DNA from 2 places in the Bradyrhizobium sp. BR14999 genome. Region 1 is predicted to be linked to the other one. Evidence: predicted binding sites of a transcription regulator. Region 1 holds the regulator's gene; the other holds the start of a gene.

The links. The regulator PhoB, encoded in region 1, activates phosphate uptake and scavenging genes when phosphate is short. The targets are predictions, from matches to a motif close to TGTCATNNANCTGTCAT.
Region 2: a site for PhoB is predicted at 2,427-2,443, ahead of phnF (phosphonate metabolism transcriptional regulator PhnF). Genes of this name have one in related genera too.

Annotation. Positions count from the first base shown of each region.
Region 1 covers NZ_CM148536.1:499,635-503,392, forward strand. Annotated here, with positions in the region: gene ACR9YP_RS02310 (aspartate aminotransferase family protein) at 1-453, opposite strand, end outside; gene ACR9YP_RS02315 (GcrA family cell cycle regulator) at 922-1,434, shown strand; gene phoB (phosphate regulon transcriptional regulator PhoB) at 1,678-2,385, opposite strand; gene phoU (phosphate signaling complex protein PhoU) at 2,400-3,116, opposite strand; gene pstB (phosphate ABC transporter ATP-binding protein PstB) at 3,128-3,758, opposite strand, start outside.
Region 2 covers NZ_CM148536.1:1,724,858-1,728,615, forward strand. Annotated here, with positions in the region: gene phnE (phosphonate ABC transporter, permease protein PhnE) at 1-657, shown strand, start outside; gene phnE (phosphonate ABC transporter, permease protein PhnE) at 654-1,502, shown strand; gene phnF (phosphonate metabolism transcriptional regulator PhnF) at 1,664-2,392, opposite strand; gene phnG (phosphonate C-P lyase system protein PhnG) at 2,550-2,963, shown strand; gene phnH (phosphonate C-P lyase system protein PhnH) at 2,968-3,576, shown strand; gene ACR9YP_RS07975 (carbon-phosphorus lyase complex subunit) at 3,580-3,758, shown strand, end outside.

The DNA of each region.
Region 1 (3,758 bases):
TTCGAGATATTTTGCCGAGCCCGTCGCAGCCAGCGTCGCCAGCGTACGGCCGTGGAAGGCGCCTTCGAAGGTGATCATGCGATAGCGATCGGGATGGCCTTTGGCGGCGTGATAGCGCCGCACGACCTTGATCACGCATTCCAGCGCTTCGGCGCCGGAATTACAGAAGAACACGAAGTCCGCGAAACTCTCGTTGCACAGACGCGTTGCAAGCCGTTCGCCATCCGGGCTCTGGAACAGGTTCGACATGTGCCAGAGCTTGGTCGCCTGCTCCTGCAACGCCTTGACCAGCGCGGGATGGGCATGGCCGAGCGCGTTCACCGCAACGCCCGACGTGAAATCGAGATAGCGATCGCCATTGGTCGCGATCAGCCAGCAGCCTTCGCCGCGCTCGAAACCAAGGTCGGCCCTGGCGAAAACGGGAAGCAGATGCGGCGCGGCGCTGTTGGTCATGACCATCACTTGGATGTTGCATTTGAAAGTTGAGACCTGCCTGGCGTGCCTTGCGCAGCGCACCATTGACCGGTCCGGAAAACGAAACGTGCCGCCTTTTAAGGGCGGCACGCGGCACTATCTTATGCCTGGCAAGACCGGTGTCAATGCCGCCCGGAAAGCCTCGCGAAACGCTGAATCCGTAGTCTTGCGGTGCCGATTTTGCGGGGTTTTCACCACGGAACATGTGGAAGCGAGTCGGCGGACTCTTGCGCGGGAGTCACGCCATATTGTAGCGTTTGGCCTGTCAGATACGACATCTCGTGCAGCGGTTCTGATCCTCTAAGTCCTCATGTACCGGCGTAAACGTTCGGGCGTCAGTAGCGCGCCCGGCGAGCCTTAAGGGATTCTGGCGGCACGGGTTTTTCAAGGCTTAGGCATTCGCTGTGAGGCCCCAGGATGGCGGCGCGCAGCGAGGGAAAGGGTGCAATGACGGTTTTGACCTGGTCCGACGATCGCGTCGAGCAGCTGAAAAAGCTCTGGGAGGCCGGACTTTCGGCCAGCCAGATCGCGGCCGAGCTCGGCAATGTGACCCGCAATGCCGTGATCGGCAAAGTGCACAGGCTCGGCCTGTCGGGCCGCGCCAAGAGCCCATCTTCGGCCGCGCCGCGGCCGCGCAAGGCGCGCCCAGCACAGCACATGATGCGGGTGACCCGGCCGATCTCGCGCGGCAACACCGCGCTGGCGCAGGCCTTCGAGGTCGAGGTCGAGGCCGAACCGGTCACCTACGACAACGTGGTGCCGATGAGCCAGCGGCTGTCGCTGCTGGAATTGAACGAGGCAACCTGCCACTGGCCGGTCGGCGATCCCTCGAGCCCGGATTTCTTCTTCTGCGGCGGCAGGGCGCTGTCCGGCCTGCCCTACTGTGCCCAGCACTCGCGCGTGGCCTATCAGCCGGCCGCAGATCGCCGGCGCGCGCCGGCCAAGCCGAGCACGCGGTGAGTTTGTTCTGAGACCAGAAATGAGCCGTCGTGCGATGGCGGCTCTACATGTTCGGTGTCGTCCCGGCGAAGGCCGGGACCCATAGCCACCGAATGCCATTTGGCGAAGACTCTCAATGATGCGGCTGCACCGTGCAATCAAGACCGCGCCCAATCGATAGATCACGCGGTATGGGTCCCGGCCTTCGCCGGGACGACGCGGAAATTGGGGCGACAGCTCGCTAACTCATCCCCACCAAACGCCTTACGTCTGCTCCGCCTTCGCAAACCGATCATCCAGCGCATAGCCGGCGCCGCGGACGGTGCGGATCGGGTCCTGCTCGCGGCCGAGATTGAGCAGCTTGCGCAGGCGGCCGATATGGACGTCGACAGTGCGCTCGTCGATATAGATGTCGCGGCCCCAGACGCTGTCGAGCAGCTGCTCGCGCGAGAACACGCGGCCGGGATGCTCCAGGAAGAACTCCAGCAGGCGATATTCGGTCGGGCCGAGATCGATCGGCCGGCCCGAGCGCGCCACGCGGCGCTTGTCCCGATCGAGCTCGATGTCACCGTAGGCGAGCACGGTGGCGAGCCGCTCCGGACTTGCGCGCCGCAGAAGGCCCTTAACGCGCGCGAGCAGCTCCGGCACCGAGAACGGCTTGACGATGTAGTCGTCGGCGCCGGTCGCAAGACCCCGCACCCGCTCGCTCTCCTCGCCGCGCGCGGTGAGCATGATGATCGGGAGTTGCTTGGTCTCGGGACGGGTGCGCAGCCGCCGGCACAGCTCGATGCCTGATAGTCCCGGCAGCATCCAGTCGAGCACGATCAGATCCGGGATGTGTTCCTTGAGGCGGGTGTCGGCGTCGTCGCCGCGCATCACCGTCTCCACGTCATAGCCGTCGCCTTCGAGGTTGTAACGGAGAAGCTCGGTGAGAGCTTCCTCGTCCTCAACCACCATAATGCGTGCGCCCATGTTGTCGTCGCTCCCTAGGTATTCGGTACCGTCGTGGCGAAGGTCGTCATGTCGCCCTTCGGCCGCTTGTCGGTGATCGCCTGCCCCTCGATCATGTAGAACACGGTTTCGGCGATGTTGGTGGCGTGGTCGCCGATCCGCTCGATGTTCTTGGCGCAGAACATCAGATGGATGCAGAACGAGATGTTGCGCGGATCCTCCATCATGTAGGTGAGGAGCTCGCGGAACAGCGAGGTGCAGATGGCGTCGACTTCCTCGTCGCCCTTCCACACCGCCATTGCCGCCGGCAGGTCATGCGCGGCATAGGCGTCCAGTACCGACTTGACCTGCTGCTGCACGAGGTCGGTCATGTGCTCCAGGCCGCGGAACAGTTTTAGCGGATGGAAGTCCGTCTCCAGCGCCGCAACGCGCTTGCCCATGTTCTTGGCGAGGTCGCCGATGCGCTCGAGATCGGTGGCGACGCGCATGGCGCCGACGATCTCGCGCAGATCCACCGCCATCGGCTGGCGGCGGGCGATGGTGAGCACGGCGCGCTCCTCGATGCGCTTCTGCAGCGCATCGAGCTCGGCGTCGGTGGTGACGACGCGCTGACCGAGCGCGACGTCGCGGCGGATCAGCGCGTCGACGGAATCGACGATCATGCGCTCGGCGATGCCGCCCATCTCGGCGACCAGGCGGGTGAGCTCCTGGAGGTCGGTGTCGAAGGCCTTTGCGGTATGTTCAGTACCCATGTCCCGTCTCCTCAGCCGAACCGGCCGGTGATGTAATCCTGCGTACGCCGGTCGCTCGGCGACGTGAAGATCTTGCTGGTGTCGTCGAACTCGATCAGCTCGCCAAGATACATGAAGGCGGTCTTGTCGGAGACGCGCGCCGCCTGCTGCATGTTGTGGGTGACGATCGCGATCGTGTAGTTCTCGGACAGTTCCTGGATCAGCTCCTCGACCTTGGCGGTCGAGATCGGATCGAGCGCCGAGCAGGGCTCGTCGAACAAGATCACTTCAGGCCGCACCGCGACCGTGCGGGCGATGCAGAGGCGCTGCTGCTGGCCGCCGGAGAGCGACAGGCCCGAAGCGTTGAGCTTGTCCTTGACCTCGTTCCACAGCGCGCCGCCGCGCAGCGCCTTCTCGACCCGGTCGTCCATCTCCGACTTCGAGATCTTCTCGTAGAGGCGGATGCCGAAGGCGATGTTCTCGTAGATCGTCATCGGGAACGGCGTCGGCTTCTGGAACACCATGCCGACGCGGGCGCGCAGCAGATTGAGGTCGAGCTTGGGGTCGAGAATGTTGGTCTGGTCCAGCATCAGCTGGCCGGTGACGCGCTGGCCCGGATAGAGGTCGTACATCCGGTTGAAGATGCGCAGCAGGGTCGACTTG
Region 2 (3,758 bases), 1.2 Mb from region 1:
CAGCGGGTCTGGACCGATATCGGCGAGTGGCTGTGGGGCTGGCGCAAATGGCTGAGGATGCTGGGCGAGACGCTGCTGATCTCCTATGTCGGCACGCTGATCGGCGCGACCTTCGCCTTTGCCCTGAACTTCTTCGCGGCGGAGAACACCTCGCCCGCGCCCTGGCTGCGCTTCGTCGTGCGCCGCCTGCTCGAATTCGCCCGCACCGTTCCCGGCATCGTGTTCGCACTGGTGTTCGTCATCGCCTTCGGGCTCGGACCCATGGCCGGCGTGCTCGCGATCGCGATCCACTCCACCGGCGCGCTTGGAAAATTGTTCTCGGAGATCGTCGAGAATGCCGACATGAAGCCGGTCGAGGGAATCCGCTCGACCGGTGCGAGCTGGCTCTCCTGCATGCGCTTCGCCGTGGTGCCGCAGGTGACCGCAGGTTATGCCAGCTACGCGCTGCTGCGCTTCGAAATCAATGTCCGCGAAGCCTCGGTGATGGGTTTTGTCGGCGCCGGCGGCATCGGCCAGGAGCTCGTCGTCGCCATCCGCAAGTTCTACTACTCGGACGTCAGCGCCATCCTGCTCACCATCATCGTCACCGTCTTCATCATCGACATCACCACCGGCTGGCTGCGCGGCCGCCTGTTCGGCAAGGAGGCGCGGACGTGACGAAGCCGCAGCAGGTCGACACGCGAGAGATCCGCGCGCGCTACCCCGATGTATTCGACCGGCCGGCCTCGGCGCGGCTTGCAACGCCCGCGATGATCGTCGCGGCGTTCGCGATCCTCACCTACGGCCTGGTCGATCTCGACTTCTCGCCGTCGCGGTTCCTCGCCGGCCTCAGCCAGCTCGGCTGGATCAGCCTGATGATGATCCCGCCCGATCCCGGCTCCTCGCTGCCGGTCTATCTGAAAGCGCTGGGCGAGACGCTGTCGATCGCGCTGCTCGGCACGACGCTGGCGGCGCTGTTCGCGCTGCCGGTCAGCCTGCTCGCCGCGCGCAACGTGGTACCGTCAATCATCCTGCGTTTCCCGGTTCGCCGCTTCCTCGATTCGATCCGCGGCGTCGACACGCTGATCTGGGCGCTGGTGTGGATCAATGTGGTCGGGCTCGGCCCGTTCGCCGGCGTGCTTGCCATCGCCGTGTCGGATTTCGGCGCCTTTGGAAAACTGTTCTCGGAGGCGATCGAGGGCGCCGACCAGAAGCAGGTCGAAGGCATCCGCGCCTCCGGCGGCAGCGCGCTGCACGAGATCCGCTTCGGGCTGCTGCCGCAGGTTTTGCCCGTGATCGCCGGCCAAGTGCTCTATTTTATCGAATCCAACACCCGCTCGGCCACCATCATCGGCATCGTCGGCGCCGGCGGCATCGGCCTCCAGCTCGCCGAGCAGATCCGCGTGCTGGAATGGCAGAAGGTATCGTTCCTGATCCTGATGATTTTGGTCGCGGTTGCCGCGATCGATTTCATCTCGGGCAAGCTGCGCTTTGCGATTATCGGGCGACGGGCAGTGGCATAGCTCTTCCTTCTCCCCTTGTGGGAGAAGGTGGCGCGAAGCGCCGGATGAGGGGTATGTCTCCACAAGCTCAGATCTGGATTTGTGGAGACATACCCCTCACCCGTCTCGCCGCTATCGCGGCGAGCCACCCTCTCCCACAAGGGGAGAGGGAAAAGAGTCCCCTACGACTCCACCAGAAACTCCACCCGCTCCGCCGCAAACCGCGAGTGCTTAGTCACCAGCGGCTTGCCGTCGAGAGCGTGGTCGGTCGCATCGACCACCAGGATCGGACGTCCCAGCGCAAGATCGAGCCGGGCGGCGTCCGTCGCATCAACGATGCCGGCGGTGATCCGGGTCGCGCCGCGGCGGTAGTCACGAATGCCGTAGTGCTCCAGCAACTTCGTCATCGAGCGTGTCGTGGCGAACACGGCGCCCGCGCCCGGAAACAATTCCGCCGATAGCCAGGTGGTGGAGACGCAGATCGGCGTGCGGTCGGCGAGGCGGATCGCCTCGATTCGCACCAGCGGCGCGCCGGTCTTCAGGCCGAGCTCGCGCGCCAGCTCGCGGGTTGCGACATCGTCGGACGCCTCGATCAACTGGCCGCGCGGCTCGCGGCCGCCGGCGCCGACGATCTCGGAGAAGCGCGTGCGCGAGCGCAGCGGATAGGCGAGCTTCTGCGCCTCGACATAGGTTCCGCTGCCGCGCTCGGCCCGCACCAGGCCGCGCTCGGCAAGCGCGGCCAGCGCGCGCCGCACGGTGTGGCGGTTCACGCGGTAGGTTTCGGCGATCTCCATCTCGCCCGGTAATTTGTCGCCGGCGGCAAAGCGGCCGTCGGCGATGCCGCGCTCGATGCCGTCGGCGACGAGGCGCCACAACGCGACGCCCGACGATGCAGTGTCTTGCATGCTCATATCGCCGGTCAGCCTAGCCCAGAAATCACGCCTTTGTCACGAAACAGTCATGGCGCTCCCTTATGAAGTTGTCTAGTATCATAGACAACTTAGAATCGGCAAGTTCGGTGAATCCGTGACCCAGCACAACAACCAGCAAGCCCAGCGCAAGGCCGCGATGGCCGTGCTGGCGCACGCGGAGGCGGGCGAGATCGCCGCTCGCCTCCGCAACTTAAGCATCCCGGCCCATCAGGATCTGCGCGAGGGCGAAAACGGTCTCGTCATGCTGCGCGGCCGGGTCGGCGGCGACGGTGCGCCGTTCAACCTCGGCGAAGCCACGGTGTCGCGCGCTGCGGTCCGGCTTGCCAGCGGCGAGGTCGGCTTCGGCTACACGCTCGGCCGTGATGGTGAGAAGGCGCGGCTGATCGCGCTGTGCGACGCGCTGGTGCAGTCCAGCGATTTCGGCTCAGCCGTCGAGCGCGACGTGATCGCGCCTTTGCGCGCGCAGCTTATGACGAAGCGCCAGCAGGCGGCGGCGCAGACTGCCGCGACGAAGGTTGATTTCTACACCATGGTGCGCGGTGAGGGGTGAGATCATGACCACGATTGCGGAACTGCCGCCGGGATTTGCCGACAAGGTGTTGTCGGCGCAATCGACCTTCCGCTCGGTGATGGACGCGATGGCGCGGCCGGGTTCGGTCCAGCGCATCGTGCCGACAGCCGGAACGCCCCATACGATGATGCGCGGCACCGCTGCGATCGCGCTGACGCTGTTCGACCACGACACGCCGCTCTGGATCGATGCGCGCATGGCGCAAAATTCCGACGTGGTGAAGTGGCTCAAGTTCCACACCGGCGCGCCGGTGGTGCAGGACTCCTCGATTGCGAGCTTCGCATTGATCGGCGCCGGCGCCGCGCTTCCGCCGCTCGAGCGCTTCGCGCTAGGCACCAACGAATATCCGGATCGTTCGACCACACTGATCCTGCAGGTCGATAGCCTGGGCTCGGGACGCAGCTTCGAGCTGCGGGGACCCGGCATCGACGGCGTCGCCACGCTCCAGGCGTCGGTCAAGCCGTTCGACCTGTTCGACCGCCTGCGGTTCAACGAGCCGCTGTTTCCGCGCGGCCTCGATGTGGTGCTGGTCGCCGATGATGCCGTGATTGCGATCCCGCGCACCACGCGCGTCGCGAACAAGGGAAGCTGAAGCATGTATGTCGCAGTCAAAGGCGGCGAACGCGCCATCGAGAACGCCCATCGCCTGCTTGCCAATGCGCGGCGCGGCGACCAAGGCGTTCCGGAAGTCACGCTCGACCAGATCTCGGAGCAGCTCGGCCTCGCCGTCGACCGCGTCATGAGCGAAGGCTCGCTCTATGACCGCGAGCTCGC